DNA from 2 places in the Paenisporosarcina macmurdoensis genome. Region 1 is predicted to be linked to the other one. Evidence: riboswitches for the same ligand, from Rfam matches in the RefSeq annotation. Region 1 holds a riboswitch; the other holds the start of a gene.

Evidence for each region. A riboswitch is a leader RNA that binds a small molecule or an ion and turns the genes downstream of it on or off. The one in region 1 is predicted to bind lysine.
Region 2: another riboswitch for lysine. It lies ahead of ACFPYN_RS07400 (aspartate kinase); the one in region 1 lies ahead of ACFPYN_RS08615 (Na+/H+ antiporter NhaC family protein).

Annotation. Positions count from the first base shown of each region.
Region 1 covers NZ_JBHSRI010000009.1:188,453-205,365, reverse strand. The annotation lists gene ACFPYN_RS08620 (sodium-dependent transporter) at 1-656, opposite strand, end outside; gene ACFPYN_RS08615 (Na+/H+ antiporter NhaC family protein) at 851-2,422, opposite strand; lysine riboswitch at 2,563-2,748, opposite strand; gene yunB (sporulation protein YunB) at 2,799-3,569, opposite strand; gene ACFPYN_RS08605 (bifunctional metallophosphatase/5'-nucleotidase) at 3,617-4,981, opposite strand; gene ACFPYN_RS08600 (sulfite exporter TauE/SafE family protein) at 4,994-5,818, opposite strand; gene ACFPYN_RS08595 (DUF72 domain-containing protein) at 5,818-6,678, opposite strand; gene sufB (Fe-S cluster assembly protein SufB) at 7,566-8,963, opposite strand; gene sufU (Fe-S cluster assembly sulfur transfer protein SufU) at 8,979-9,419, opposite strand; gene ACFPYN_RS08580 (cysteine desulfurase) at 9,409-10,638, opposite strand; gene sufD (Fe-S cluster assembly protein SufD) at 10,638-11,942, opposite strand; gene sufC (Fe-S cluster assembly ATPase SufC) at 11,960-12,739, opposite strand; gene ACFPYN_RS08565 (hypothetical protein) at 13,023-13,145, opposite strand; gene ACFPYN_RS08560 (sodium:calcium antiporter) at 13,451-14,452, shown strand; gene ACFPYN_RS08555 (hypothetical protein) at 14,553-15,083, opposite strand; gene ACFPYN_RS08550 (dicarboxylate/amino acid:cation symporter) at 15,184-16,374, opposite strand; gene ACFPYN_RS08545 (MetQ/NlpA family ABC transporter substrate-binding protein) at 16,535-16,913, opposite strand, start outside.
Region 2 covers NZ_JBHSRI010000007.1:180,979-197,891, forward strand. The annotation lists gene uvrC (excinuclease ABC subunit UvrC) at 1-1,504, shown strand, start outside; lysine riboswitch at 1,591-1,772, shown strand; gene ACFPYN_RS07400 (aspartate kinase) at 1,952-3,175, shown strand; gene ACFPYN_RS07405 (DnaJ family domain-containing protein) at 3,235-3,606, shown strand; gene ACFPYN_RS07410 (YslB family protein) at 3,782-4,198, opposite strand; gene ACFPYN_RS07415 (succinate dehydrogenase cytochrome b558 subunit) at 4,454-5,083, shown strand; gene sdhA (succinate dehydrogenase flavoprotein subunit) at 5,136-6,893, shown strand; gene sdhB (succinate dehydrogenase iron-sulfur subunit) at 6,896-7,672, shown strand; gene ACFPYN_RS07430 (acyl-CoA thioesterase) at 7,987-8,433, shown strand; gene ACFPYN_RS07435 (helix-turn-helix domain-containing protein) at 8,496-8,720, shown strand; gene ACFPYN_RS07440 (MarR family winged helix-turn-helix transcriptional regulator) at 8,797-9,255, shown strand; gene racE (glutamate racemase) at 9,266-10,063, shown strand; gene rph (ribonuclease PH) at 10,164-10,922, shown strand; gene ACFPYN_RS07455 (XTP/dITP diphosphatase) at 10,919-11,515, shown strand; gene ACFPYN_RS07460 (metallophosphoesterase) at 11,528-12,037, shown strand; gene ACFPYN_RS07465 (HNH endonuclease) at 12,965-14,263, shown strand; gene ACFPYN_RS07470 (HNH endonuclease) at 14,367-15,818, shown strand; partial or broken gene ACFPYN_RS07475 (phosphoenolpyruvate synthase) at 15,906-16,250, shown strand; gene ACFPYN_RS07480 (DUF6241 domain-containing protein) at 16,322-16,879, opposite strand.

The DNA of each region.
Region 1 (16,913 bases):
GGATTACTTAACTCAGAGAAGTTAGGTTCAAAGAATGCATTTAAACCAACTGCAGCTCCATCTAGTGTTACCGCGCGGATAACTACCATTAAGAAAATAACAACTAATGTTGGAATGAATATTTTATTAGCAACTTCAATTCCTTTTTTAACACCTGCGAAAAGAATAAAGAATGCAATTGCCCAAACAAGTAGTAAAGGAATTGCAACTCCTGGTACTATTCCACCAGCTTCACCAGGTACATCACCTAGTTTTAAGACTGTACCGAATAAGAAACCAGCAGTATCATCTCCCCACGCTTGGTCGAATGAGTACACGGTGTATTTCATTGCCCATGCAATGATGACGGCGTAGTATGTAGAAATGACGAATGATACAAAAATTGCCCACCAGCCAAGCCATTCTGCTTTTTTTCCACCCATGCGGAAGAATGATAAAGGCGCTGACCCACGATACTTATGTCCCATGGTGAATTCTAAAATAAGAATAGGAATACCTGCTGTTAAAAGAGCGAATAAGTACGGGATAAAGAAAGCTCCTCCACCATTTTCAAAAGCTACGTACGGAAAACGCCAGATGTTACCAAGGCCTACCGCGGAACCAACAGCCGCCAAGATAAAGCCAGCTCGTGATCCCCATTGAGAACGTTGTTCCATTTTTTTTCCCCCTTTTGTTTCGCTTACCAAAGTACTATTGCAATATTTGGAAGCTTGTTTATTTTCAGATTATTACTAATCTTAAAAACAGTATACTATAGTGAATTAACTTGTAAAGCAGTTTTTTGAAAAAAATAATTATTACTTATAAAAAAAAGAGCAAGGGTTTAAACCCTTGCTCTTAGAGTGTTTCACTATTCTATTGTCACTGTATCTGTTTTTTTAATGCTCTTTGCTAAGAAGAAGAATAGTATTGCAAGAATAATAATAACAAGACTAAATGATAACCAAACCGACCCTGTTAATCCTAGGACTAAATATCCAATGGATGCAATGCCAGCACATATTAATGCATACGGTAATTGAGTAGTTACATGATCAATATGGTTACTGCCTGCACCAGTAGAAGATAATATGGTTGTATCTGAAATTGGTGAACAGTGATCCCCAAATACTGATCCTGCTAGTACTGCTGCTAAGGCAGGAAGTAACATAGTTGGTTCAGCATTGATCATAATTGTCCCAGCGATCGGTATCAATATACCGAAAGAACCCCATGATGTACCGGTAGCAAATGCCATTCCTCCTGCTAGTATGAATAAAATTACTGGTAATAAACCGATTGGAATATTTGCATCGGTGACAACTTGTGCTAAATATTCTCCCGTTTCAAGAAGACCAATAATGAACGTTAATGACCAAGCAAATACTAAAATTAAAACGGCTGGTAACATGGACTGTATACCGCTCCAAATTCCTTTACCAAGAAATACGCTGTTTGCTTTGTCATTTTTCCCGAATTGTAATAGATACAGTAAAATCGAAACAGCAGCACCTGCACTACCACCGATTAATAAAGATTTCGGTACATCGGTATTTTCAAAAATTGCCCAAATATCTAGAACACCAGCATTTTGATAACCCGTCCAAACCATCGCACCGATGGTTGCGACGACTAGGGTCACAATCGGAAGAACTAAGTCACTTACCTTACCATGACTATGAACAGGAAAATCTTCTTTCAACTGACCAGGGATATCTTTTGTTGGATCAAAGACTTCTCCTGTTTCAATTGCTCTTTGTTCATGTTTTTTCATTTCAAGCAAATCAAAATCTGTAAGTGCAACGAAAAATACCATGGCAAGAGCTGCAATCACATAAAAGTTCATTGGCGCCATCATGACAAAAGCAGTTAAAGGTGAGTACGTGATAACGGATTGAGTTGCCAATATGGTTCCAATTAATCCAATCAAGTAAGCTCCCCAACTTGAAACAGGTGAAACGACGCATACTGGAGCTGAAGTTGAGTCAATAAAATAAGCTAATTTCGCACGTGATATGCGATGATGGTCTGTAATTGGTCGTGCAATCTGGCCAACAGCTAACGCATTAAAATAATCATCGATAAAGATTATCACACCAAGAAATGCAGTTAATAGTTTAGCTCCTCTGCGGGTTTTAATATGCTTTACTGCCCACTCCGCAAAGGCTCGGCTTCCGCCAGATAGACTGACAAAAGCTGTGATGATTCCTAGTAAAAATAAAAATAGAATGATGAAGACATTATACGTATTTAATCCTTCGTCCCAAAATGTCACTTGGAATGACTTCCACAAAGTAGTAAGTGAATCTACTGGCGCGAAAGAATGGATCAACAAAGCTCCCAAAACGACACCTGCTCCAAGAGAGAGCAATACACGTCGTGTAATTAGAACCATTACAATCGCTAAGATTGGGGGTAAAATCGAAAATATTGTACCTGACATAATACTTTTCCTCCTCCTTATGGGGGTGGTCACAGAATACGAGTAAACATACAAAAAAACTGGCTCCTATAACATTCATAAGAATGTTTGAGAAGCCAGCTCATACAAGTTGCGAATAGACAAATTGAAGTATCCTACCCACGATCTGTAGCTCACCATTTATAGGCATTTTGCTTATAAATGACAGTGTTATTCTTATTTAGAATAACCCCAATAAAATGCTGTTGACACAATCATTCTACTTCGGCAAAGCTTCCTTTTACATACGGTCTTCGTTGTCATCCTCGCGTATGTTACTTATAAGCAATGCTGCCTCTACCCATCGATATTAATTTCATTAACTAGCCTAACAATAAATAGGTCTTTTTGCAATGGGTTATTCTGGTGGGAGTTGAATCGGTACTTCTATTGAAGGTTGAGTTCCTCCCTGCCCTTTCGTGTAAATTTGAGGCACTGGACCAGAGATTACACCAAGAGCAACAGGGATTTTCTGTTCAATTGTCGTTGTTTTTGTTGCAAGTGGTACGATTACTTGGACATTTACTTTCAGCACTATACTTACTTCTACCATTGCATTATTAATACCGAACTCACGAAAACCATAAACAACGTCCGACTGCACACTTCCAATAACATGAAAGCGTATGGGAATCTTTGGTCCTAAATTGCCTAGGAGTGGGATATTCGTTGCTTGACCTAGAGGAACAAAAAACACAATACCTCCATTATCTTCCATAGCATTTGGATCATACTCGATATCATCAAGGTAAGGTAAATTATCTAAATTTCCTTCTTCAGCTTGCTCCAAATGTGTTTGTACCAAGGTAATTGTGTCAGCTTGGACCCGGTTAATAATTTCAGTATTAAATTTAGTCGTCACCCTATTGGACTGATCTGTAGGTATTTCTTCAATAATATCATTCACGTCCATTACATCCACAGTTCGAGAATTAATGGCTTTACTTACTACAAGTGATGCTATTTTAGTTGACTGAACCTCTGCGTATTGTAAGTAAATGGGTGTTAACCGGACATTTACGAGATAAAACATTAACCCAACTGAAATGACAACAATAACAAATATCAGAGGAATGATGTTTTTACCTTTCCAATAAATAGTTTTTTTATTTACTTTACGTAGTCGCACCAAAAAGCCTCCTATGTCATTTTACGACAAGGAGGTTTCATTTATTCCTATAAATATTTGTGTTTCTGACCATATCCAATGATTACATCTCGAATGAATTCCGGCATAAAATAAGTCTTTGGCAAGTCTTGAAATGTTGGATAAAAGTATCCAAAAGTAAACATATCCAGCGTTGCTAATCGCACTGTGTCTGTAGCATGAATAAGCTTACCTTTTACGAATAATTCCTCATTAACCACATTAAACTGATGAGTAATCATTTTCCCCATCACCGCACCTCGAAAACCTAATCCTTTTAGTTCTAAATTTGGCCAACTTTCATTTAAAGATAGGTAATAAATGTCTACTAATTGTTGTCCAGTTAGTTCTATGACACACGGGTTAATTGGATGTGGCATCATTTGATGAATATCAAAATGTGTAACTTTCCCTGCATTTAAATCCGTCAAAAACAATCCAGCATTAAATAATGCACAGTCAGCTTGGCAAAACGTCGTTAAAGCTTCTCCAAAAAATGTGGATAAAGCAGATTCCTTGAACCACTCTTTTCTAAGAAGATGTGGTTGATGAAAGGCTGTTTCCATTAAATGAGCAGTACCGATTTTGGCCAGTTCAGTCAAAAATTCTTCTTCATGAGAACACTCTTTCAATTCATTGGTGTCATATAAAAGTGCTTGTTTCTTCACAATTACTTTGTCCTTTAAATCGAAGTCAATGGTTACATGTCCAACGTAAGAGCCGAACTTACCTGCAGCTGCTAAAAGAGCTTTATTAATCTCTTTACCTTCATGTAATATGTGATGTGTATGTGCACCAAAAATGATGTCGATATCTGGAAATTGCTTTGCCATATCCTCATCTACATGTATTCCTAAATGAGACATGCATATGATTATATCTGTTTGCTTCTTTAAGTCGATTAGTTGTTTATTCAACGTGTTGAATGCTTGTGTCACTTGCCATCCTAATTTTTTATAGAACAGTGGATATTCAGCAGTAAGTGCTGTTACACCGATTTTCGTCCCATTGGTAGTTGTTAGAATTGTTGTCGGTAGTAACCAACTAGGAATGTCCCCGTTCAGCTCTGTTAAGTTTCCCACAACTACTTTAAATTGTGCCTGAAGGTAAAGCTCTTCTAACTCTTTATGTGAAAGGGTAATCCCTTCGTTATTCCCAATAGTTACAACATCATATAGAGCTTTATTTAACAAGTCGACATTCCCTTTACCTAATGTGCCTTCGGTGAAGATATGCGAACGATCAATATGGTCACCAATATCTAAAGTAAAGCTAGACTCGCCTTCTTCAACATGCCATTTTTTCCGACTAGTCACGAGTTCATGAATTCGTGGCCAATGTTGAAAATGACTGTGTATATCATTGGTATGATAAAAATGAATGGTTTCAATCATTTGGCCAACTCCTTAACCCATCAGTCCCGCTACAATCGAACGAACACCGAGTAATAGTAAGATTATACGCAAAGCAATTACTAATGTTTCCGACTTTATTCGTTGGTTTAAGGATGCCCCAATTTTCGCCCCAATAAAAGCAGCAGGAATCACCGGGATTGTATAGAGCCAAGGTACATTTCCTAACGAAATATGGCTTGCTGAACCGACCAAAGCTGATAAAAACACCATAAACATGGATGTACCAACTGCAACGTGAGGTGGGAATAAAAACAGCAGAATCATAGCCGGCACAATAATTGATCCTCCGCCAATACCAAACAATCCAGATGCAAAACCTACTCCAAATGTAAGGAATAGTGCAAACCATATAGGATATCCATAAACATAGTTTTGTCCTTGAGCATCAGTGAACGTTTTTTTCGTACCATTCTTCACAAACCACTCGACTGGTTTTAAATATTTCCGAACTAAGAGTAGGGTGGATAAGATGATTAATAAAATCCCGAAATACAGATTAAAAGATGGCAAGTCTAATCCTTTGTTCACCCATGCACCTAAAATGGTACCAGGTATGCTTCCTGCAAAGAATATGAGACCACTTCGATAATCAACCGTTTTTGCTTTCATGTACGTTAACGTGGATGCTAAGCCTGTAAAAATCATCATGACGACGGATAGGCCCACTACATTTTGTGGTGTAATTCCTGGAATTAACCCAATTGATCCCCCTAAATAAAGGGTTGCCGGCACTAATATAACGCCACCACCAAGACCTACTAATGCACCTACAACGCCAGAAAATAGCCCTACAAGTGCTAATAATAAATACTCCATTACCATTCTCCTTCAAACATATCTAATTGCTTCGGTGACAGTCCTTCATATTGTAAATTAAATAACCGCATAAATTGTTTTGCGTTATTCGCTGCATGTCCTCCAGAGTTATTGTTAAACAACACGGTCACTTGTTTGGACTGTTGAGATAACGATTTTACAATCGTTGCAATTTGTTGTAACTCCGCCATATTGTAATCATATAAATAGCGAACTTCTCTCCATTTTTGGTCATTCCCTGGATTTTTCCAGCCGTGAACATTACGCCCATGGAGTCTTAGTAACACATGGTCTTCATTCGTAGAAACAGCCACGAGTGGGATACTTCCCTCTCCAGCCTGAGGTTCATCACATACTGAATGAATCCATTGATTGTGCTTTAAATAGTCTACTGTTTTTTGTTTAAACTCTGGATAGTACCACGACTGATGACGGAACTCGATAGCGAGTGGTAATCCTTGAAGTCGTTCATGTACTTCATTTATGTAGTCCACATTTTTTTTTTGACAATCAAACCATGGAGGAAATTGGACAAGCACCATGCTTAATTTATTTGCTTCTATTAGAGGAATTAATGATTCTCGATATAATGTAAACATTTCTTCGGTGGATTCAAAAGGCGATTCTCCACGGAGATGCCCCGTGATTCCTTGATAGGCTTTTACCACAAAGCGAAAAGTATCTGGTGTTTCTCGAATCCACTTAAGCATATTACGTTCTGGCTGAATGGCATAAAATGATGCATCAAGTTCAACTACTGGGAAATGTGCACTGTAATCGACTAATTTCTCGCTACTTTTCGATTCTGTGCTATAGATATCTGGATGGTCGCCCCATCCCGTAAGTCCGACATGAATCACCCTTCATCACACTCCATTTGTTTCATTATCATAACATATTAGAATTAGTGCTTCATCTGCAGACCTTATTCTTGAGAATAAAGAGGGACTATTGCCTCTCAAATAGTGACTCTCATCAACACACCCAACTCTAGCGGGGTTCGTTAAAGCCAGGTAGTTGCTCAGATTACTATTGATGTAAATAGGTTTTCAGTGCGCTTCGGGCGCTTCATCTGCTGCAGCTTGTTCTAGAGAATAAAGAGATGGGCTTGTGACTTCGTCACTCGCCCATCTTTCTTCTTTCAGAACATTTTGCGGCGGAAATGCGTCCTTCGCTCCCTTACAACCTAGACTCACATAGTTTAGATACTTTGGTTTACTAAAGAATCGATACTTCCTTTATGTAGATATTCGGCCGAAGATGATATTTCGGCCTCTTTCAGCTTGATTTATTTTGGTGAATACTTACTAAACGCGACAATAACAATAAAGGAAAACTTAAAAGAATATGGTTTCCCACCAACTAAGTGGAGTTTCCGACCATTTAGCAAAATTCCAGCAAATTTATCTTCCAGGTCTTCGGTTTTCCTCTGATTTGAACCATGCGCGAAGTGGGAGACTCGTTATAGAGAACCCTTCCCAAAATAACGAAGGCCGGTAGTAGCCGAAATAGTATCTTCGGCTACTTTGTTCGTTAAAAATAGTGACAATTGTTTAATAAACCAAAATCAACAAAATACTTACGTGAAGGTTACAAGGGAGCGACCAAAGCAATTGAGCCACAAGATTACCACTTAACTGATTCGTTTGGTAAAGGTGCAGCTAGTACTTTGTTCGAGATATTCACAATGTTATTTCTGCGAAAAAAATAAACCTCGCCCAAGGGCGAGGTTTATTAGAGATATGAATTAGCCGATTGATCCTTCCATTTCGAACTTAATCAAACGGTTCATCTCAACTGCATATTCCATTGGTAATTCTTTTGTGAATGGTTCAATGAAGCCCATTACGATCATTTCTGTTGCTTCTTGCTGTGAAATGCCTCGGCTCATTAAGTAGAACAATTGCTCTTCAGACACTTTTGAAACTTTCGCTTCATGTTCTAAAGATACATTATCGTTCAAGATTTCGTTATATGGAATTGTATCTGAAGTCGATAAGTTATCCATAATTAACGTATCACATTCAATGTTTGAACGTGCTCCAGAAGCTTTAGGACCAAAACGGACGATCCCACGATATGTCACTTTACCACCTTGTTTCGAAATTGATTTCGAAATAATCGTAGAAGAAGTGTTTGGAGCCAAGTGAATCATTTTAGCGCCAGCATCTTGATGTTGTCCTTTACCAGCAATTGCAATTGACAACGTCATCCCACGTGAACCTTCACCTTTTAAGATGACTGCTGGGTATTTCATTGTTAATTTAGAACCGATGTTACCATCAATCCATTCCATTGTTGCGTTTTCGTCACAAACTGCACGTTTGGTAACTAAGTTATAAACGTTGTTTGCCCAGTTTTGAATTGTTGTATATCGGCAATATGCATCTTTTTTAATGATGATTTCAACAACTGCACTGTGCAGTGAGTTCGTTGTATAAACTGGTGCTGTACATCCTTCAACATAGTGAACGCTTGCGCCTTCATCAACGATAATTAATGTACGTTCGAATTGACCCATGTTTTCTGAGTTAATACGGAAGTATGCTTGCAGAGGCGTTTCCACTTTAATACCTGGTGGTACGTAGATGAATGATCCGCCTGACCATACAGCTGAATTCAATGCAGAGAATTTGTTATCAGAGTTAGGAATAACTGTAGCCCAGTGTTTTTTGAAAAGTTCTTCATTTTCACGAAGAGCTGAACCAGTATCTTTAAAGATAATCCCCATGTCTGTTAGTTCTTGTTTCATGCTGTGGTAAACCACTTCTGATTCGTATTGTGCAGACACGCCAGATAAATACTTTTGCTCAGCTTCCGGAATACCAAGTTTATCAAACGTACGCTTGATTTCCTCAGGTACTTCATCCCAAGAAGTTTCTGTTGCTTCAGATGGTTTTACGTAATACGTAATTTCATCAAAGTTTAGGGAAGCCATATCGCCGCCCCATTGTGGCATTGGTTTCGAATAAAAAATCTCCAAAGATTTTAGACGGTAATCTAACATCCATTGAGGTTCTTCTTTCATATTTGAAATGGTTTCTACGATTTCACGTGTTAATCCACGTTTTGAACGGAAAATAGATACGTCTTTATCATGGAAACCATATTTGTAATCGCCCATTTCAGGCATTTTTTTAGCCATTATCTTTCCTCCGTTCTATTGCGAATGTGATTCTTTTTCTACACCTTTTTCCATGGCTTTCCAAGCTAGTGTTGCACACTTGATACGCGCAGGGAATTTCGATACACCAGATAAAGCTTCGATATCACCAAGGTCAATAGAGTCATCATGTTCTTTTCCAAGCATCATTTCCGAAAAAATCGTTGAAAGTTTTAATGCGTGATCGACTGGTTTTCCTTTTACAGCAACCGTCATCATCGATGCAGAAGCCATTGAAATGGAGCAACCATCACCATCAAATTTAGCATTTTCTACGATTCCATCCTTAACTTGTAAAGTCAAATGAATACGATCGCCACAAGTTGGGTTATTCATTTCAATCGTAACGCTATCTTCAAGCAAACCTTTGTTACGAGGTTTTTTGTAATGGTCCATAATCACTGTTCTATAAAGTTGATCTAAATTATTAAAAGACATCGTTAAAATACTCCTTTGCAGTGCTAAGCCCATCTACTAATCGGTCAATATCTTCTTCCGAATTGTATACATAGAAGCTAGCACGAGCAGTTGCAGTTACTTGCAACCATTTCATTAATGGTTGCGCACAATGATGTCCAGCACGTACAGCAATCCCGTTCATATCTAAAACAGTTGCCACATCGTGAGGATGCACATCATCTAAATTAAATGTAACAATTCCCGCTCTTTTACTTGGATCTTTTGGTCCGTAAATGGTTAATCCATTAATTGTAGACATGCGGTCCATCGCATAAGCTGCGAGTTGATGTTCATGCTTCTCAATCTCGTCAAGACCAATTTCTTCTAAGAAATCGATTGCTGCTGCTAAGCCTACAGCACCTGCAATGATCGGTGTCCCACCTTCAAATTTCCAAGGAAGTTCTTTCCAGGTTGACTCGTACAATCCAACAAAGTCAATCATCTCGCCGCCAAATTCAATAGGTTCCATTTGCTCAAGCAATTCTTTTTTACCATATAATACGCCGATTCCAGTGGGACCACACATTTTATGACCAGAGAATGCGAAGAAATCACAATCTAAATCTTGTACATCGATTCGTAAATGAGGGGCAGCTTGTGCACCATCTACGACCATAACTGCACCATTTTCATGGGCAATTTGCGTGATTTCTTTTATTGGATTCATCGTCCCAAGAACGTTTGACACATACATGATTGAAACGATTTTTGTACGTTCAGTAATGGTTGCGCGGACTTTTTCTAAAGACAATGTTCCGTCCTCTTCTAAATCAACGTATTTCAATACTGCACCTTTTTCTTTAGCCAATTGTTGCCAAGGAATAATATTTGAATGATGTTCCATGTAAGTGATGACGATTTCATCGCCTTCTTGAACATTCGCTGCACCGTAACTTTGTGCCACTGTATTAATAGCCGTCGTTGTACCACGCATGAAAATAATTTCTTGCGTGGACTTTGCAGAAATAAAGTTACGTACCTTTTCACGGGCACCTTCGTAACTTTCCGTCGCACGATTACCTAGAGTATGAACACCACGATGAACATTTGAATTATCAAACTCATAATATTTCTTAAGGGCTTCAATGACTTGAACGGGTTTTTGAGATGTCGCTGCGCTATCAAGATAGACAAGCGGATAGCCGTTCACTTCTTGGTTTAAAATAGGGAAATAGCTTCGAATGTCTTTACTGATCATTAGCGCACTTTCCTTTCAATAACCTCCGACAGTTGCTTCTTAACGCCTTCTATTGGCAATACATTTACAACTGGCGCAAGGAAACCATGAATTACTAATCGCTCAGCATTTTGTTTAGAAATACCGCGACTCATTAAGTAATAAAGTTGAAGAGGGTCAACGCGACCTACTGAAGCTGCGTGTCCCGCTGTTACATCATCTTCGTCAATTAAAAGAATGGGGTTTGCGTCTCCACGAGCTTTTTCATTTAACATTAATACGCGTGATTCTTGTACCGCATTTGATTTAGTAGCACCATGTTCGATTTTTCCAATTCCGTTGAAAATAGAAGAGGCTTCATCTTTCATAACACCATGCTTCAAAATATGTCCTTCTGAGTGTTTACCCCAGTGAATTATTTTCGTAGTAAAGTTTTGTTTTTGTTTCCCTCGTCCTACAGTCACCATTTTTGTATCTCCATAAGAACCATCACCCACTAAGTGTGTCACGTTCTCAGAAATGGTATACCCATCATTCATTAAACCAAGAGCCCAATCAATGCGAGCATTACGATTTACGATTCCCCGTCTGTTAACGTAAGTAGTAATTCCTGTTGCTAATACGTCAACAGCACCATAAGTGATGTGTGCATTATCTTCAGCAAACACTTCAGAAATAATATTTACAATTCCTGATCCTTCAGGAACAGTTGAAAGGTAATTTTCTACATATGTTACTGAGCTATTCGTATCAGCCACAACAATTGTGTGGTTAAACAAAGAAGCTTGAGCATCATCATGTAAGAAAACAACTTGGATAGGCTCCACTAATTCAACATTTCTTGGCACGTATACAAATACGCCACCATTTACTAAAGCCGCATTTAAACTTGCAAGTTTATGCTCGTCAGTTTTAACACCATTCGTCATGAAATACTTTTTAACAAGTTCCCCATGTTCACGAATAGCTGTAGAAATATCAGTGAAAATAACACCTTTTGCCGTTAATTCTTCTGAAACTTGTAAGTAAGCAGGTGTATTGTTGCGTTGAATATAAACACTTTTTTGTTCATCAGTTACGATGGCTTTCACTTCTTCCGGTAACTCAGCAAGAGAAGCAAATGTTTTGCTTTCTACTGTATGCTCTGGAAAGTTCGTGAAATTCCAATTATCAATTTTTGTTTTATCTGGAGTTGGCATTGGCAAGTGTTCTGCCGCTTGCAAGGCTTGTACACGATATTCAGCAAACCAAGAAGGTTCTTGTTTCGCAGTTGAATAGGAGCGTACATCTTGTTCGGTTAATGCCAGTTTCGTTTCAACCGTCATGTGTATGTCTCCCTTCCTTACGCTTCTTGACCTACAGTTTCGTCTTCAATTCCTAGTTCTACTTTAATCCAGTCGTACCCTTCAGCTTCTAATTTATGTGCTAATTCAGGGCCACCAGTTTTCACGACGCGACCTTGCATCATTACATGAACTTTGTCAGGTGTTATATAGTTAAGTAAGCGTTGATAATGAGTAATGATTAAACAACCAAAACCTTCTCCACGCATTTGGTTAATTCCATTTGAAACTACTTTAAGTGCATCAATATCCAGACCAGAATCGATCTCGTCAAGAATAGCGAATTTTGGTTGAATCATCATTAATTGAAGAATTTCGTTACGTTTCTTTTCGCCACCTGAGAATCCTTCATTTAAATAACGTTGTGCCATATCTTGATCCATCTCAAGATACTCCATTTTCGAATCAATTTCACGAATAAATTTCATAATTGAAATTTCATCGCCTTCTTTTCGACGAGAGTTCATTGCTGAACGGATGAAGTCAGCATTAGTAACACCTGTGACTTCACTTGGATATTGCATAGCTAAGAAAATACCCGCTTGAGCGCGCTCATCTACTTCCATCTCCAGAACATCTTCCCCGTCTAATGTTACAGAACCAGAAGTTACTTCATATTTCGGGTGACCCATAATAGCAGATGCTAAAGTCGATTTACCGGTACCATTTGGTCCCATAATCGCATGAATTTCGTTTGTATTAAGTGTAAGGTTTAACCCTTTAAGAATCTCCTTACCATCAATGGCAACGTGAAGATCTTGAATAACTAAAGTCGACATTTTACTACCTCCATATTGTATAAATAAATGGTAAATACCATTCTTAATTTATTATCATTCTAATCTTAACGTAATTATCGAGCCCATGCAAATCTTTTAGACGAGCCTTTTAATATATTAAAATCGTTTAATATAATTGAATTCCCTATTATTAGCACGATTCTCCTATACATCTTGCAATGACATCTCATTTTCAATAAAGTGTTTCTAATTGAGAAATGATTTCAACTAAAAGTTGAAAAAAGCCAATGAGACTTGACTCATTGGCTTTGCTAATATCAATTTAAACTTCGCGATGTGCTTGACGCTCTAATCGAGCTGCCATTTGTTGGCCAAGTTCATGGTCGCGCTCACGTTCCATTTCGACTTTTAATCGAAGTTTTGAATTATGTTGATAATCAGACAACCCAACTCCATGTGCGCCTCTAAAAGCTTGGTCCATACGTTCTGTGTAGGTAAAATCTAGTGATTGGATGGGGAATCATTCCTTTCAAATTTTCAACTCAACAATTCGAGTTGTTATCCTTCACATTTATATAGATACCCATTATGGAATGATTCAAACAAAAAAAGATAAATTAATTTTTGAAAAGGAAAATATTCGATTTATTGATTTTAAATGTAATGGGAGGCATTATTCTTTAATAAAATAGGTTACAAGCAGATTATTTTATGTGGGTGAAATTTCCATGTTAGTTTAGGGGGTATTCAATGGTCTATATTATTTTTGGGTTAGCTGCCATCATTACAGTTTTAGCTGCTATCGAACTGTCCAATAATGCAGATATCTTAAGTGGCAAAACACCCCTTGGTGGGTTACTCGTAGGAACTCTTTTGTTAGGTGGTGCTACTTCACTACCTGAGGTTACGACAAGTCTCACATCAGTTCTAATTTCAAATCCAGATATTGCAGTAGGAAATATGTTGGGATCGAATATGTTTAATATATTCATTATTGCTTGCTTTGATATTTTCTACAGAAACATGAGATTGTATCAACGAGCTTCTAACGGACACTTATATACCGCTGGACTGGGACTACTGCTGTCAATCATTACACTGGCTGCGTTGATACGTAAATTAGATTTCATGATACTTGGAGTCGGAGTAGATACATTATTAATTGCATGTGTATACGGGATAGGAATGTTTGTGATAAGTGGATTATCCAAAGACTCCATTGATAACCAATTGAGTGGAAATGATTTTCAAAGAGACGTCATCCATGAAAATTTGCACTCGACATCAATTAGAAGGGCTGTTTTAAATTTTTCCATTGCTGCATTAGCCATTTTGGGAGCCGGAACATTGCTATCAATAACTGGGGATACTCTTGCTGAGATCACAGGTCTTGGCTCAACATTTGTAGGTAGTTTCCTAATGGCAGCTACTACGTCATTACCAGAAGCAGTTGCGGTACTAATAGCGTTAAGGTTACGCAATATTAACTTGGCAATCGGTTCGATTCTTGGTAGTAATATTTTTAACATGCTAATTCTAGTAGGTTCTGATATCGTCTATCAAAATGGATCCATCCTGGCAAATGTCTCACCTTTACACGAAATAACAGCTTTTACAGTAAGCATGTTATCAGTATTGATTATCATATCGTTATTGCGTAAAAAGAATACCACCAGTTTATCCTATCTGATACCTTCACTACTTATCATTGTTGGTTACTTCGTAGTCACCTATTTAATTTTTAATAGCTAAATAATTACATACATATGTGGTATTAAGCAGCTTGTAAGTGTGTGTGTCTCTTAAACAAAAAAATCCGTCCGAATGAACGGACGAATTTTTCTAATTTTTCTTATAGAGATACTTCGTTTAAAATGCTTGAACCTGCTAAGCCTACTTCTTCTAACACTTTATTTAATTCAGTGTCAGCCTCTTCAAATTTTGCATTTGCTTCATCTAATACAACTTCACCTTCAGCAGCTAGGGCTTCTGATTTCATTGTATAAGCTTCTTGCATTTTAGTTAACGCTGAGTCGATTGCTTCTTGTTGATCTTTTAATTCAGCAGGAACTTCTAATTCTTCTACTTTTACAGCAGCATTATCTGCAGCTGTTTTTGCAGCATCTTGCATCGTTTTAAGTTCAGCACCTTCAGGAAGTGCTTCTTCAGCTTTTGCGTTTTCATAAGCATTTAAATCCGCATCAACTTCATTTATTGATTTAGAAATAGATAAGTAAAACTTCATCATATCTCCAGCAGGATTCACTTTTTCTTCTGAAGTTTTAGTTTCTTCATTAGTCGTTTCTTTTGTTTCTTCTTTGTCTCCAGAACAAGCTGCAAGAGTTAAAGAAAGAGAAGCAAGAATTAATAGTAATTTTTTCATAATTTAATCTCCTTTAAATGTGGGAATATTTGCTTTGTTATATTACCATAGGAAAAATGAATTGTAAATAAATTACCAAATAGTCGGAACTGCTTGAATATTAACTCTTTACAACGTCGGGTTTACCTTCTTTATCACGTGAAAATCGATTCACAATTAATGCCAATGCACCGTCACCCGTTACATTTGTTGCAGTACCAAAGCTATCTTGTGCTAAGTAAAGTGCAATCATTAATGCAACCATCGTTTCATTAAATCCGAGCATTGAACTAAGTAAGCCAATTGCAGCCATAACCGCTCCTCCAGGAACGCCTGGTGCTGCAATCATTGTAATTCCAAGCATGAAGATAAATGGCATGATAGCATTAAATTCAATAGCTTGACCATTTAATAACATGACTCCAATTGCACAGGTTACAAGTGTAATTGTACTACCTGACAAATGAATTGTTGCAAACAGCGGAATTGTAAAGTCTGTTACTTTAGAAGAAGCGCCAGTTTTACGAGATTGAGCTAATGTCACAGGAATAGTAGCAGCTGAAGATTGTGTTCCAAGGGCCGTAAAATAAGCCGGTGACATAATTTTCATAAGCTTTAATGGGTTTTTATTATTTAGAGCACCTGCAACTGAATACTGCATAACGAGCATGACGAAATGTAAAATGATAATTAACACGAATACGATGGCAAAAACAGATAATATTTTAGCCACTTGACCTCCGAAAGTCATGTTCATAAAGATTCCGAAGATATGTACAGGCAGTAAAGGAATAATAACGTTTGCAATTACTTTTTCAATAATGACATTAAATTCATCGAATCCTTTTTTTAGTATGTCACTTTTAGTTGCTGCCATACCAATACCAAATATGAAGGCAAGAAGTAATGCCGTCATGATGCCAACAGCTGGTGGCATATCTACTTTAAAAAACGATGTTGCAAGAAATTCTTCTGGATTTTCAAACGATTCTCCTGAAGAAGAAGAAATGAACCTAGGCAACACATTTTTTGCAACGATCAATGCCATAAATCCAGCGATTATCGTTGAAGTATAAGCAAAGAATGTTGCAAGTCCTAATAACTTTCCAGAACCTGTACCAAGTTGAGCAATTCCTGGAGCAATAAAAGCAATAATAATTAATGGAACAACGAAACCTAAGAAGTTACCGAATAATCCATTGAATGTAGCCATTACTCGAACAACCGCTTCGGGTGCAAACGATCCAACTAAAACACCTAGTGCAATTGCAAGTGCGATTCGTGCTAATAAACCAATTTTAATTTTCTTCATGTTGTCCTCCTTGAATGTACAAGTGTTCTCTCCGAAAAGATGAGATTACTTTAACACACCCACTTACTAAAGTGAAGATGTCCATTAAAAGGCGGAATACTCGGTTTTTTCTGCATAATAAAAAGACGTCGGAATCCGACGTCTTTTTATTTTTATCCTATTATTTAACCGGAACGACCGAGCCGCCCCATTCTTCTAAAATGAAATCTTGAATTTCTTCAGATTTCAATATTTCCACCAATGCTTTAATTTCTTTATTGCCTTCATTGCCTGCTTGAACAGCAATAATGTTTACATATGGAGAATCCGATTTTTCAATTGCGATTGAATCTTCTAACGGGTTCAACCCTGCATCGATTGCATAGTTTGAGTTAATTAAAACCGCATCGCCTTCTTCGTTTTCATACAATTGAACAAGAAGTGCCGCTTCATACTCTGCATCGAATTCCAAGTTTTTTGGATTTTCCACGATATCTTTGACTTCTGCAGTTGTTTTATCCACACCGTCAGCTAATTTTATTAATCCTTCTGCTTCTAAC
Region 2 (16,913 bases), on a different contig from region 1:
TAAAACGTATCCGTATATTAAAATTACAGGTGAAAAACACCCGAAATTGATTACGACAAGACAGGTCAAGAAGGACAAAGGCAAGTACTTTGGCCCTTACCCAAATGCGTATGCAGCAAGTGAAACGAAAAAATTACTTGATCGTTTATATCCATTGCGAAAATGCCCGACATTACCAGACCGGGTTTGTTTGTATTATCATTTAGGTCAATGTTTAGCACCTTGTGTAAAACCGATTGAACAAGATGCGTATCGTGAAATAATCGATGAAATTACACGATTTTTAAATGGTGGTTATCAACAAGTCAAACAAGAATTAACGGAAAAAATGTCTTCAGCTGCCGAGAATTTAGAATTTGAACGAGCAAAAGAGTACCGTGATCAAATCACACATATTGAAACGGTCATGGAAAAACAAAAAATGACGACAAATGATTTTACGGATCGTGATATTTTTGGCTATTCCATTGATAAAGGCTGGATGTGCGTTCAAGTTTTCTTCGTTCGACAAGGAAAATTAATTGAACGAGATGTATCGATATTCCCGTTAATCCAAGATCCTGATGATGAATTCTTAACATTCTTAGGCCAGTTTTATGATCAAGCTCATCATATAAAACCAAAAGAAGTGTTGTTGCCTATTTCAGTTGATTTGGAGATAGCTAATCAACTCCTTGAAATTAAAGTGGCATCGCCAAGTCGTGGCAAGAAAAAACAGTTGATTGATCTAGCGATTCAAAATGCGGAAATTGCTGTGCGTGAGAAGTTCCAACTCATTGACCGCCAAGAACAACGAACGATTGGTGCGGTGGAGGAACTAGGAATAGCTATGAACATTGCACCACCGCTTCGTATCGAAGCATTTGATAACTCTCATATTTATGGAGCCGACGCGGTTTCAGCGATGGTCTCGTTTATTGACGGCAGACCGAATAGAAAAGATTATCGTAAATATAAAACAAAAACGGCTGCACGCCATGATGACTACGGGGCGATGCGAGAAGTAATTAGACGCCGTTATACACGTGTGTTAAATGACCAGCTACCTTTACCTGATTTAATTGTCATAGATGGTGGGAAAGGTCAGATGGAAAGTGCTCGAGAAATTATTGAAGACGAACTGGGGTTATCGATTCCAATTGCGGGGCTAGCAAAAGATGCGAAACACCAAACATCGTCTTTGTTATACGGAGAACCTCCAGAAATTATTCCGTTGAAACGAACGAGCGAAGGTTTCTATTTACTACAACGGATTCAAGATGAAGTGCATCGATTTGCCATTACTTTCCATCGACAACAACGTGGGAAACAAACGATCGCATCAGCTTTAGATGGATTTGAGGGCATTGGTCCGAAACGTAAAAAAATGTTACTCAAACATTTTGGCTCTGTAAAACGAATCAAAGAAGCATCTGTTGATGAATTAAAAGGTTCGGGTTTGCCTATGCAAATCGCAGAATCCATGTCTGAATACTTTAAAAATGAAGCATTGTCAAAAGAGTAATCTTATGATATTGTTGACACACTGAAATTGAATCACTAAAACGAGGAAACAAAAGGGTAAGTATTCTTTTGAACACTCTACTAATAAGTGGTGATAGAGGTGCGGAAATCATCAGTAACCTGCAGGAGGATGAACAGATCCTTTGAGTGCATGTGAAAGGGAAATTCGCCGAAGTCCGACATAGACTGTTTCTAATGTCGTACTGGTTTTGCATTGAATAAATGCAGGATTGTCAGAATCTAATTGATTCTGGAGGGCTATCTTCACATGGACGCTTCTTTTGAACGGTCATGCATGGAGACAGCTTTTCACGGATATTCGTGAATAAGCTGTTTTTTTATATTGATTTACTAAGTTGAACTTGGCTCTATCGGTATAAGAAAAAACAGAGGTTTGTGCCATTGTTTTTCCTATTTAGCTTCTTTGGAAATAAAGGGAGAGTTTACATTGAGTCGTATCGTCATGAAATTTGGAGGAACATCAGTCGGCAACACGGAGCGCATTCGAAACGTCGCAAAACGCATCATTGGCGAAACAGCGAAAGGCCATGAAATTGTTGTGGTGGTCTCTGCAATGGGCAAAACCACGGATGAATTGGTTCGTTTAGCGCAAGATTTATCGGCAGAACCTTCAAAACGTGAAATGGATATGTTGTTATCAACAGGAGAACAAGTAACGATTTCCTTACTAACGATGGCGCTTCAACATATGGGTCAAGATGCGGTATCATTCACGGGGTGGCAAGCAGGAATAGGTACAGAAGCGGTTCATCGCAATGCACGAATCGAGCATATCGATACCGTTCGCATTGAACAGGCTTTGACGTTAGGTCAAGTCGTAGTGGTTGCTGGATTCCAAGGTATGGATGCGTATGGAGAAATCACGACACTTGGTCGTGGAGGGTCTGATACAACGGCTGTTGCCATAGCTGCCTCTATTCATGCAGACCAATGTGATATTTACACAGATGTCGATGGTATTTATACGTCAGATCCACGTTATGTAGATGGTGCGCGGAAATTGCAGGAGTTATCGTATGATGAAATGTTGGAGCTGGCAAATTTAGGTGCGGGTGTATTGCATCCACGTGCTGTCGAATTTGCAAAAAACTATTCCTTACCACTAAGTGTTCGATCTAGTATAAGCGAAGAAACAGGTACCATATTATTGGAGGAACCAACCATGGAGAAAAACTTAATTGTGCGCGGTGTCGCATTTGAACCTGAGATTGTTCGTATAACGGTAGCATATCAAGTACCGTTTAACGGCTCACTTGCGAAAATTTTCACGACGCTAGCTAAACATCATGTCAACGTGGATATAATTGTTCAAAGTATCATGGAAGGCATACAACCAAGTGTGTCATTTTCAATTAAAAAAGAAGATTTTGCTGAAACGGTTCAAGTGTTAGAAAGTAATAAAGTCGAACTTGGTTACCAATCGACCAATTTCGAAGTCGGTTTAGCGAAAGTTTCAATTGTTGGATCTGGCATGGTATCAAATCCTGGTGTGGCTGCTCAAATGTTCGATCGTCTGCGCGTCGAAGGAATTCCAGTGAAGATGGTTAGTACATCAGAAATTAAAGTTTCTGTTGTTGTTCCAGAAAGTGATATGTTAAAAGCGACGAATGCCTTGCATGATGAATATGGATTAGCTGCAGTTCGAGTGTAACAAGGTTTCATGATATGATGGAAATATATAGGTCATCATCATGAGAGGCAGTGGTCGAAATGAACTGGCATATCGTGGAAGATTTAATTAAAAAAGCACAACGTGATGGGAAGTTTGATAATTTGCCTGGAGCGGGGAAACCGCTACCACCAGATGAATTTGCCCACTATCCAGAAGACATTCGGATGGTCATGCGCATCTTGAAAAACTCAGGCCATGATGCAGAAGCTCAATTTATTAAAGAAGAAATGGGCGATTTGCAACATCAAATGAAAAAATCCTTGGGTAAAGAAAAAACCGAACTCGAACAACAGTACAATGAAAAACTAACGCAAATGAACCGTCTGTTATCGAAAAAAGGGATTCAAACAAATAGTAGTGCGTTTAAACAATATCAATCTCAAATGAACGACAAATTTAAATGGGATTAACAAAGCTGGCGGTCACTCCTTTTGGAAGTGACCGCCAGCTTTTTAGCGTTTATTGTTAGATTAAGAGTGTGACGTAGGAAAAAAGACGATTGACGTAGGAAAAAGCCGAATTTCTCATGAAAAACCCTTCAATAACATAAAAAAGCATGCACCTTAATATGGTGCATGCCGTGTTCTACTGAATTTTTTCTTTTAAATCCCATTTCACATGAAATTGGACGATGTTTTTCTTTATGAATTTCTCTTCGAAGCACTCTGTCAAAAAGCCACCTAATTTTTGTTGTTGTTGCGCCAAAAAGCCTGCTTCTAGGCGGAAACACCGTTTGTTGATTTGAAGTGCATCGGGTTCGCCAGTTAGTGTAAAGAATGCTTCATCTTTTGTAAGACGGTCGAGTGTTAATACACCCCAGCCGGCTTCTTCAAAAAAAGAAGTCGTTTCATCGATCGAAAACATCTGAAATTTTCGTGCTAAATCTTTGCCAGCCCAATATAAAATATCGTCCTCGTGTTTGCCTAAAATGGTCGATAGTACATGATCTCTAATTAATTCATAGCCAAATGTAGGTACTGTTTTTGTATCTGTTATGGTCATTTAAATCCCGCTTTCTCACTAAATTCACGTGAAACTTTATTAATATAAGAATTAATCATGGACAAGGTAGAAAAAAGATGCGAAACCGATAGCTATCCTGCATTTTATTGTCATATGTAATAGGCTACCTTGCCTTGACGCTCCCTTATGATGGGAGTACAATAAACATGTCATAATATTGTACCATGAAGAGATATGCAGTCAATGTTGCTTTCGTTTCATACGAGGGTCTAACTTGTCTGTCTATTTTCAGTAATGAGGGGGGTAACAGTCTTGTCGAAAGATAGTGAATTTTATTTACGCCGGTTACATTCTCTACTCGGAATTATTCCAGTAGGATTGTTCTTGGCACAGCATTTGGTTATTAACCATTTTGCAACGCAGGGACCTGAGGCATTTAACAAAGCTTCTCACTTTATGGAAAGTTTACCATTTGTTTTATTCTTGGAATGGTTTGTCATTTACCTACCTTTAATGTTCCATGCGTTCTATGGTGTGTACATAGCTTTTACAGCGAAAAACAACCCAAAAGCCTACGGTACATTCCGTAACTGGATGTTTATTTTACAACGGATCACTGGAGTCATTCTTGTCGTATTTATTGCATGGCATATATTCGAGACAAGATTCCAAAAAGCAATTGGTGCTGATGAAGTTAACTTTGACATGATGGCTGATATTTTAGCTAATCCATTAATGTTTGTATTCTACGTAGTAGGTGTAGTATCTGCGACATTCCATTTAGCAAACGGTATTTGGTCATTCTTGATAAGCTGGGGTATTACTCAATCACCTAGGTCACAACGCATTTCAACTTTCGTGACGATGGGTATCTTCTTAGCATTGACAGTAATCGGCATTCGTTCACTTCTTGCATTCGTGTAATTAGTTTCTTGGAAGCGCTTGATTACTATTAAAAAGAGGAGTGAGAGAAAACATGGCAAAAAGTAAATTGATTGTTGTCGGCGGCGGTCTTGCTGGTTTAATGGCAACAATTAAAGCGGCCGAACAAGGTACGCCAGTTGAATTATTTTCTATAGTACCAGTTAAACGCTCACACTCAGTGTGTGCGCAAGGCGGGATTAACGGAGCTGTAAACACAAAAGGTGAAGGCGATTCAACATATAAACACTTTGACGATACAGTTTATGGTGGAGATTTCTTAGCAAATCAACCACCTGTTCAAGCAATGACAGAAGCAGCGCCTAGCATTATCCATTTATTAGATCGTATGGGCGTTATGTTTAACCGTACACCAGAAGGTTTACTTGACTTCCGTCGTTTCGGTGGAACAATGTACCATCGTACAGCATTTGCTGGTGCAACAACTGGCCAACAATTATTGTATGCACTAGACGAACAAGTGCGTCGTTTTGAAGTAGACGGACTTGTAACGAAGTATGAAGGATGGGAATTCTTAGGTGCTATTCTTGATGACGACGGCGTTTGTCGTGGTATTATGGCACAAAGCTTAACAACAATGGAAATCCGAGCATTCCGCGGTGACGCGATCATTATGGCTACTGGTGGCCCTGGTATCATTTTCGGGAAATCTACGAACTCTGTTATCAACACAGGCTCAGCAGCTTCAATTATCTATCAACAAGGCGGACACTATGCAAATGGTGAATTCATTCAAATTCACCCAACAGCGATTCCTGGAGATGACAAGCTTCGCTTAATGTCTGAATCAGCTCGCGGTGAAGGTGGACGTGTTTGGACTTACAAAGACGGTAAACCTTGGTATTTCCTTGAAGAAAAATATCCTGCTTACGGAAACTTAGTACCACGTGATATCGCTACACGTGAAATTTTTGATGTTTGTGTAAATCAAAAATTAGGCGTTAATGGCGAGAACATGGTGTACTTAGATCTTTCTCACAAAGACCCGAAAGAATTGGATATTAAACTTGGTGGTATCATTGAAATCTATGAGAAATTCATGGGCGATGATCCACGTAAAGTGCCAATGAAAATTTTCCCTGCTGTTCATTACTCAATGGGCGGACTTTGGGTAGACTATGATCAAATGACAAACATCCCTGGTATTTTTGCTGCAGGTGAATGTGATTACTCTCAACATGGTGCAAACCGTCTTGGAGCGAACTCATTACTTTCTGCGATTTATGCTGGTATGGTTGCTGGTCCTAACTCTGTAAATTATATGAAAAAATTAGACAAGCATGCTGAAGATATGCCTTCTACAATATTTGATGCACACATCGCTGCTGAGCAACAAAAGTGGGATGATACAATGGCATTAGATGGCACTGAAAATGCTTATGTCTTGCATAAAGAGCTTGGCGAGTGGATGACAGACAACGTAACAGTTGTTCGTTACAACGATCGTTTACAAGCTACTGATGATAAAATTCAAGAACTTCTTGAACGTTATAACAACATCAACATCAACGATACACAAAAATGGTCGAATCAAGGCGCAACGTTTACGCGTCAGTTGAAAAACATGCTATACTTGGCTCGCGTAATTACACTGGGTGCACTTAACCGTGATGAGAGCCGTGGCGCTCATTACAAACCAGATTTCCCAGAACGTAATGACGATAAATTTATGAAAACAACGATGGCGAAGTTTGATCCTGCTACAGGTGCGCCAGTCTTCCATTATGAAGATATCGATGTTTCTCTAATTGCACCTCGTAAACGTGACTATTCAGCGAAAGGGGATAATTAATAATGAGTACAGCAACTGCTACTAAAACAGTCGTTCTCGAAATCCTTCGCCAGGATACAACCGATGCTACCCCTTATTGGGAAAAATTTGAGTTAAATTATCGACCAAATATGAACGTAATTTCTGCACTAATGGAAATTCGTCGTAACCCTATTAACGCTGACGGTAAAGCAACTACGCCAGTAAACTGGGATATGAACTGTTTGGAAGAAGTATGTGGTGCTTGTTCTATGGTTATTAACGGTAGACCACGTCAATCATGTACAGCTCTTATTGACCAATTAGAACAACCAGTACGCTTGGAACCAATGAAAACATTCCCTGTCGTTCGCGATTTAATTGTAGATCGTACACGCATGTTTGATTCATTGAAAAAAGTGAAAGCTTGGGTTCCTATCGATGGTACGTATGATCTTGGAGAAGGTCCACGTATGCCTGAACGCAAACGTCAATGGGCTTACGAATTATCAAAATGTATGACGTGTGGAGTATGTTTGGAAGCTTGTCCAAACGTAAACGACAATTCAGACTTCATGGGTCCTGCACCGTTATCACAAGTTCGTTTATTCAATGCCCATCCAACTGGTGCCATGAATAAAGACGAACGCCTAAATGCCATCATGGGTGAAGGTGGACTTGCTAGCTGTGGTAACTCACAAAACTGTGTAGTTGCTTGTCCAAAAGGAATTCCTTTGACAACATCTATCGCAGCTCTAAACCGTGATACATCCGTTCAGATGTTCAAAAACTTCTTCGGAAGCGACCACATGGTTGACTAAGAAGAGTTCTATTTTGGAAGCCTCTCGCTCTTGCGAGAGGCTTCTTTTTGTTTTGAGAAGAATGTGGAATTAGGAGAAAATTGGATAGTTGCAACGAAAAGGCAAAAGTTGCAACGAAAACAAGATAGTTGCAACGAAAACAAAAAAGTTGCAACGAAATCAAGAAAGTTGCAACCAAAACCCCTTCAAATCATCACCGTGTCATCTTTGAATCTCCAATGAAATCTTTTCACTTCGAATGAAACTTTGTTACAATAATAAAAACCAATGAATCACGATTCATTTTATTCTTAAAAACAAAGGGGCAAACAATTATGCGTGCAGATTATATTCAAAATCCAGAGGAATGGGCAAGTGGTTTCTTTTATTCAGTGCCAGTTCAAGTGCGTTTTAGTGAAACGGATATGTATGGTCATTTGAATAATACAAATAATTTTTCGTATTTTGAGTTTGCGAGAATTGAATATTTCAAACACATCGGTTTAATGAACGATTGGCTTGATCCGAAAGGGCTTACTATCCCTGTCGTAGCAGACCTCCAATGTGATTACGTAAAACAAGTTTTCTTTGATGAAAAGCTTCAAATTCATGTGAAAGCTGCATCGGTGGGTAACTCGTCGGTTGATATTCATTACCATGCGACAAACGAAAAAGGCGACACTGTTTTCACAGGAAGAGGTTCTATTGTGCAAATTAATAAAACCACTGGAAAAGGTTCACCTTGGACGGAACAAGAAAAATCATTATTCCTACCCAATTAGCCGTCACCGCTACCCCTCTTTTTACATACGTTACAAGGAAGAGTGGATAGGAGGGGCGTATTTTGTCAGAAAGAGCACATCATCGTTCATTATTAACAGGACGAGAACGAGAAATTTTTCAATTGTTAGTGCGTGATTATTCAACGAAAGATATTTCCATTCAACTAAAGATTAGTGAGAAAACGGTGAGAAATCACATCTCGAATACTATCCAAAAGTTAGGCGTATCAGGGAGATCTCAAGCAATCTTAGAACTTTTACGACTAGGCGAATTAGCACTCGACTGAGTGGGTCTTGCCAATTTCCACTAAAGCCGTCACAATGAATATACAAGTAAATGTATTCAGGGAGTGGATGTTGCACATGACAGAGCAAATTTCAAAAAAACAACACGATCAAGAACAAGTAGCTTTCTTAGAAAAAGAACTAAGATATATATCAGGAATCATCAAGCAAAAAGGACGCAAAATTTTAAGCAATTATACAGTTACACCACCTCAATTCATCGCATTGCAATGGCTTTTTGAACATGGAGATATGACAATTGGTGACCTTTCGACCAAAATGTATTTAGCGTTTAGTACAACGACTGATTTAGTTGATCGTATGGAAAAAAATCAACTTGTTATGCGTGTTCGTGATGAACAAGATCGACGCGTAGTTCGCATTCATTTATTAAAAGAAGGCGAGCGTGTTATTGAAGAAGTAATTCAAAAACGTCAAGATTATCTGCAAGACATTTTGACTGATTTCGATGCGCCAGAAGTGCAACAATTGTCGACATTACTACATAAACTTCATGTAGAAATGAAAGAGGATTGAGGCGAATCTCGTGAATGCACCTATCGGCGTAATTGATTCGGGTGTTGGCGGCTTAACGGTTGTCAAAGAACTCATGCGACGATTACCCAATGAGCAATTTCTTTACATTGGAGACACAGCGAGATGTCCATATGGCCCGCGTTCAGCAAGTGAAGTGCGGAAATTTACTTGGCAAATGGCAGAAAGATTACAAGCTCATTCCATAAAAATGCTCGTTGTCGCATGCAATACCGCAACAGCGGTCGCGCTCGAATCTTTACAAAAAAAATGTCCGTTCCCAGTTGTGGGTGTTATTTTCCCGGGAGCGAGAGCAGCAATAAAAGCAACGAAACGATCAGAAGTTTGCATTTTAGGCACGTCAGGTACAATTCAAAGTGGTGCTTACGAGCAAGCTTTGAAGTCCTTATCATCATCGTGTCATATCGTGCCACTTGCGTGTCCTTCTTTCGTGCCACTTGTTGAGAGTGGTGAATACGAAGGTGATTTTGCAAAAGAGTTAGTGAGCAAAACACTTGAACCACTGTTAAGAGAGTCTTTTGATACGTTAATCTTAGGGTGTACACATTACCCTTTATTACAAAACCATATTGAACAGGCGGTCGGTCCGAATGTTACTGTTTTATCGTCTGCAGAAGAAACAGCTGACGATGTAGAAGAAATTCTGAACTATTATCGGATGCAACGTAAAGATGTGAATGACCAATCTCACATTTTCTTCACAACGGGTTCAATTCCCATGTTTAAGACCACTATTACCAAATGGCTTGAAATAGTAAACCCAACGATTGAACAAATATCGTTTAAATAAAACCCGGGGTTCCTTGAAAAAGGAATCTTCGGGTTTTGATTCGTTTACAGAAAATGTGATACGATAAGTGCGCGAACGTATTCGAGGAGGCAATAAATAGATGAGACATGATGGACGAAATATAAAAGAACTTAGACCAGTTACCATTGAAACTGATTACTTGGTACACCCAGAAGGTTCCGTTTTGATAACAGTAGGGCAAACAAAAGTTATTTGTACGGCAACAATCGAAGAACGTGTTCCACATTTCTTACGTGGACAAGGTAAAGGATGGATTACAGCAGAGTATTCTATGTTACCTCGTGCAACAGGATCACGTACTCAACGAGAAGCATCAAAAGGTAAAATTGGTGGACGGACGATGGAAATCCAACGTCTAATTGGACGAGCATTGCGAGCAGTCGTGAATTTAGAAGCTCTAGGCGAACGCACATTGTGGATTGATTGTGATGTCATCCAAGCAGATGGGGGCACACGTACAGCCTCGATTACAGGCGCTTTTGTTGCGATGACAATGGCCATTGCAAAATTACAAGATGAAAAACAACTGCCGATTTTCCCTGTAACGGACTTTTTAGCTGCAACGAGTGTAGGTATTGATGAAAATTTAGGAGCTATTTTGGATTTAAACTACGTAGAAGATTCGTCTGCTAATGTGGATATGAATATTGTTCAAACAGGTTCAGGTAATTTTGTAGAACTACAAGGTACTGGAGAAGAAGCTACGTTTACAAGAAAACAATTAAACGAACTACTTGATCTAGGTGACGAAGGAATTCAACAATTAGTGATGATTCAAAGAGAAGTACTTGGCGACATTGCAGACAGAATCGGTGAGAACTTAGGGTCCATATTATGAAACAAGTGATTATTGCCACTAAAAATAAAGGGAAAGCAAAAGACTTTGAAGCCATCTTCAATCCATACGGCTTTAAAGTTTTGACGCTTCATGACGTAGCGCAAGATATGGACGTTGAAGAAACTGGCACGACGTTTGTAGAAAACGCGATATTAAAAGCGGAGGCGCTTGCTGAGCGCTTACAAACGTTTGTTATTGCAGATGACAGCGGCCTTGAAATAGACGCTTTAAACGGTGCGCCAGGGGTCTATTCTGCAAGGTATGCAGGGCTAGACAAAAGTGACGAAGCCAATATGGAAAAAGTCTTGACCGAACTTGCTCATGTAGATGACAATAAGCGTACGGCTCGTTTCTGTTGTGCCATTGCTCTAGCAGGTCCAGGTATGGAAACCAAAACTGCCTTTGGTACATGCGAAGGGGTCATTGGACATGATAGAAAAGGAACAAATGGCTTTGGCTACGATCCAATATTCTTTGTACCAGCATTAGGAAAAATGATGGCTGAGTTACAACCGAATGAAAAAGCGGCAATTTCTCATCGTGGAAATGCGATTAAGCAAATCGATGAAGAATTACCAAACTTGTTAAGATAAGGTGGCGAGTGGATGCGTATTGTAGTGATGAGTGACACACATGGAGAAACGAATTCAATTGATCAAGTCAGGGATGCAGTAGGTCCTGTAGATGCTGTTTTTCATTGCGGAGACAGCGAACTCGATACACAACATGAATCGCTACAAGGTGCTTTCGTCGTGGGTGGCAATTGTGACTGGGATTCTTCTTATTCGGCTGAAGTTTTCACCGAAGTGAACGGAGTCAAGGTTTTTATGGCACACGGTCACTTATGGCAAGTGAAATCGACGATGCTGCCCCTTAGTTATCGAGCGGAAGAAGTAGGAGCTGATGTGGTTCTCTTCGGACATTCCCATGTTTTAGGTGCAGAACTAATTGATGGCATGTTGTTCGTTAATCCTGGCAGCTTAGAATTACCTCGAGGACGTAAAGAAAAAAGCTATGCAATCATTGAAAAAACGCCATCTGAGTGGGTTGTGACGTTCTTTTCAAATAAGTATAAAGAACTCGAACAAAAAAAGTTTGTAATAAGTGAAAAATAACATTGACTTTAGCTGGTAAAATTTCTATACTAAGTATTGTCTTTCATTTCCGAAACGAACTGAATTACACAAGTCTCAGTAGCTCAGCTGGATAGAGCAACGCCCTTCAAGATATTAGGAGCCTTTACAGGGAAACAAAAACCTGTGGAGTGGACGACACTATATCGGTGAAACCTTAACAGATCATGCTGATGGCAATACCGAGGAAACTTACGCTTCACTTTGGTGAAGAGAAGGCAATCTGAATGATTACGCAAGTAATGGTAAGAATGCTAAAAATCGTTCATTCGACGTGAGGTTCCGTAGAGACTACACGTGTCGCACCTGCAATGGTGAAGATATAGTCCAGACTACAAACAATGTACATTGGTAGCGAAAGCTATGGTGGTAAGCTAAGGCGTCGGTCGGGGGTTCGAATCCCTCCTGGGACGTAAATTATACAGGTGATCAATCCTTGGTAAATAAGGGTTTGTAGATGAATGGGGATTAGGTCGGGGTTTCGGTCCAAGCGACATAATCCCTTTTTTTATCCCTATCATTTTATGTGAATGTGATACGAGACTATCTTCCAATTCAATTGAATTGGAAGATTTTTTGTTATGACAAAGAAAAATGGATTGTTTGCCGTGAATATTTAATTAGATAGTATTATGGTAATTCCCGAGCAAACGGTAATCATTATTCAGCAGATGCCTGCGATGATAAAACTTGAAAGATTACAACAGTAGTAATAAGTTTGGACGGAGTGGTTAGGTGCTTATAGACAGGGGAAACAAGGTAGCAATTAAAATTATAGAGAAAAAAGTACACTGTCTATTATAAGTAGATATCAGTAAAAACTGCTCTCTGTAGCTTTTTTTCAAATAAATAGACAGAGTACTAATACAATATGGTAATATATAGAAAAATGTCTAAGGAGTATTTATAATGACGGAATTTGTCCTGATAGATGACATAGAAGATGTAAGAAGAAATATAATTAAATTTAACGATGATCTCAAAGAAAATAAAGAAATGAGGAAACGATTCCTTTCGCACTTTAGACAATGGTATTACATAAAAGAATTAGATTTGTTCGCTCCTAGTAAGTATATAGGCTATAAAAATATGAATGCACATAAGTACAATAATAAAGATGGTACTGTTGCTGATGGTAGGAAAACAGAAGCTACACTTAAAACATGGTTTGTGAAGAGGGATATGCCAGAACTATTTGAAGAATTACAGAAGAGAATGAGTGAGTTTGGAAGAGTTAAAGCAAATTCAGAGCTACATATTTTGAAAGATGAAATCGAACAATTTGAGAAAGGAATAAAAACAATAATTGGTAAAGGACTTGCAGAGATACCAGGGATTAGAATTTTACCAATGGCTGATAGTGACCCAGAATTCACAGGACAGTCAATTCAAGAAGTACAAGAATGGTTTAAAAACGAATTACCTTATAAAGATTTTAACTATACAAAGGGACTGAATGCGGAGCGAGGTACGTTAGTTTTGTTCCAATATAAAGCCCATATAGTTGCTTCAGCAATTCTTGATCAAAAAGTGGTATTTAATAAAAGGCTCGGTGGTGTATACAGAGGTTCATATAGATTTATACCTTCTTCTATAGCGGTGTTTAGTCCAATTAATAGTCTTGAGATGAAAGAGGTTTGGGATGATTTTGTAGGATTTAATATAGTGCAGCAAAATTTAGATATTCATATGTACCCTGTTTTTTGTGATTTATTACATGGAAAAAAACTTAATTATGTTATAGAGGAAACGAATGAGGAATCTTTTCAAGATGCTATAGAAAGAATGATTCTAAGGCCTCCTATCATTATTAAGGATGTCCCTAAAGACCCAATCAGTGTACCCTTGAGAGAAAAATCACAACGATGGGTTAGAAATATTGATACCTCTAAGAGAGCAGTTATGGAAGCAAACTATAAGTGTGAATTTAATGATAATCACTTGTCTTTCACTTCAAACACAACTGGCCGTAATTATGTTGAAGCCCACCATCTTATCCCTATGAAATTTCAAATGGAATTCAAGAAAAGTTTAGATGTAGAAGCAAATATTGTGCCGTTGTGTCCTCTGTGTCACAAAGCGGTTCATCATGCATCTTTAGAAGAAAAAGAACCAATAATACGAGCATTATATTTGGCTAGAAAAGATAGATTACAGAATTGTGAGATAGGTATTGATTATAAAGATTTAATTTCATATTACGATTAATTCAGTAAGAAAAGTTGCTTGAAAGAAGGATTCAATTAACTCCGGTTTAGACAATTCAGAAACACGTTAATTGCTATAAAGCATCGACTAAAGGAGATTTATTATGCTGAGTTTAGAAGATTATGAAATTCTTGCATCTAAATTTACGGATTTTGCTACTGAAAAAGCTAAGCTTAGACCCCGTACTATTATCCGTTATATGGTGGTCATTGATGATTATTTTAAGAACTGCGTATTAGAAAGGGCTAGAAAAACAGACTATATGGATATGTTCAACATTAATCGTTTATCACTTATAAAAAGAAAATCAAACAATGTTCGTCCAAGTTTATTGCACTTTTTAGAATTTCTAAAAGAAGAAGAGTTTATTGATGACGAATATGTTTACTATCAGCTTCAAAACAATATCAAAGCAATTTTTGTAACAGAAGAGCTTGATAGAGGAAACGACGTTACTTTTCTAACTCCAAAAGAACTGCGATTTATTTTAAGTGATAAAATCAGCTGTCGTAGTGATTACGATAAAAACTTGCTATCTTTAATGTGTTCACTTTCCTTTTTCCATATGTTTAAACAAGAGGACTTTATAGCTTTATCGATACAAGATATTGATTTGGAAAACAATCGGATTAAAAATATTCGTAGAACTGATTCTGATTCTGAACTACTTGAATGGTTGTCTATAAATGAGACAACTTTTGCGCATTTACAGAACTACTTAAAGCTTCGCAGCGCAAAAGACGGGTTGGACACACTATTAATTCAGGAAAATGAACCATTAAATAATTCAAAAATCAATAATTTATTAAGGATATTTGAACTTGCAAGTAATCGTGAATTTGTAGGGAATCAAAGAATTAATACAGGACTATTGATTAGAACAATGATGCTTTACATACTAGTCTCTTCAAAGGGACAGGGGATTTACCAAATATTGCTTGAACAAGAACGAAACACTTATTTTGATGACGCATTTAATGAATATTTATCCATCCGAAGGAGTTTAAACAAAGACATTGTTGGTCATGATTGGAACCTCGAAGACATTCTCCCAAAACAAAGAAGACATCCTAATGTAATTGGTGCATATTCTAGTGAAAATGATATAGACGAAGAAGATTTAAAGGAGTTTGATTGTTTTAATGAGAGGAATCTTGAGATGCAAAATGTGACCATCCAAAGACTTGTTAGAGATAGCAAGGTATCTAGAGAACTGAAAAATCTTTATGATAACGAATGTCAGTTATGTGGCTTTAAATTACGAAAGGCTAATAGTGAATTTCTTTCGGAAGGACATCATATTCAACCATACAATAACAATCATCGTGGTGATGATAACAGTTACAATATCATAATTCTATGTCCTAATTGTCACGCACAATTTGATGATTTATATTTTGCTCTTAATCCTCAAACCGAGGAAGTTCATTGTATTTTCGAAGCGGAGGATGACTATCATTTATCGAAATTAAAAATGAAAGAAGGACATACACTTGATGTGAAATATTTAGAATTTACTTGGAAGCTTTTTGTAGAGAAGAAGAAAAAGTATTAGCGCAATCGATAAATAACCTATCAAGCCATTGAGAACAGAATCAAAAGTGTATTGTTCTTTGAGAGTGAAGATGGTACGTCAACACTATTACCGGATGGTGAACAAAAAGCCAAAGAAACAAAACGAATGATCGACGAAATCCGAAATTTTATAGGCTTTCGTGAATATCCAAAATACTGCACGGTTAATCGCTAATTCGTTTTTAAGCAGGCTTTAATGAATGAAGGCGAACAACTCATACTAGCCAACGTTATTCATGAAAAAGAAGATATTTACTATCTCACTTTTGAAGAGCTTCACGAGGTCGTACGAACAAATAAACTGGATTACCAAATTATCAGCAAACGAAAAGAAGAGTACAAATTATATGAAAAACTAATTCCACCACGTGTTATCACGTCAGACGGTGAAATCATTGTAGGTGAGTACAGAAGTTCAGAGGTAATCGTGATTCTTATAAATCAATACAGAAAAAGGGTCTTGTGAAACCACTGACCTTTTTGTTATTCATTCACATCAAAATTAACTCTTATATACTCCATTTCCTCATCATGCGACATAATTCCTGTAGCATATCCAATATTGCCATTTTCCATATACCATAAATTGTTGTGATCTCGGGCGGACTGTGAAAAATCACCATCAACCCAAAGATTTAAAATTTCAAAGTAAACTGATTCATGCTTAAAATTATCGTCATGTTGACGAACTTCGACTACTTCAAGCAATCTTTCTACACGTTTTTGTGTTAATGGGATTTTTGCACCCCATTTTTCATCATCTTCTGCTACTATCTTTTGATGTGACATTGAGTGAATTGCATTTCTCACCGATTCATCTGACATGGTCAACGGAAATTCTGCTTCAATAACACTTACATCTTCTTCAACTTCAATTATTGCTCCGCCATCTTCGGCAATCGTTTCAGTCATAATGATATCTTTTTTTAGAAATACAGGTAAATCTGGTTTCATATTGCTATAAACGAGTGCACCAATTAAACCGAATATGGCGACACCAAATATAGCTTTTTGTATTTTAGTGAATTTGAATGTTTTCATGCTTTGCTCCTAACTTCACCATTTTTGTGGTCAA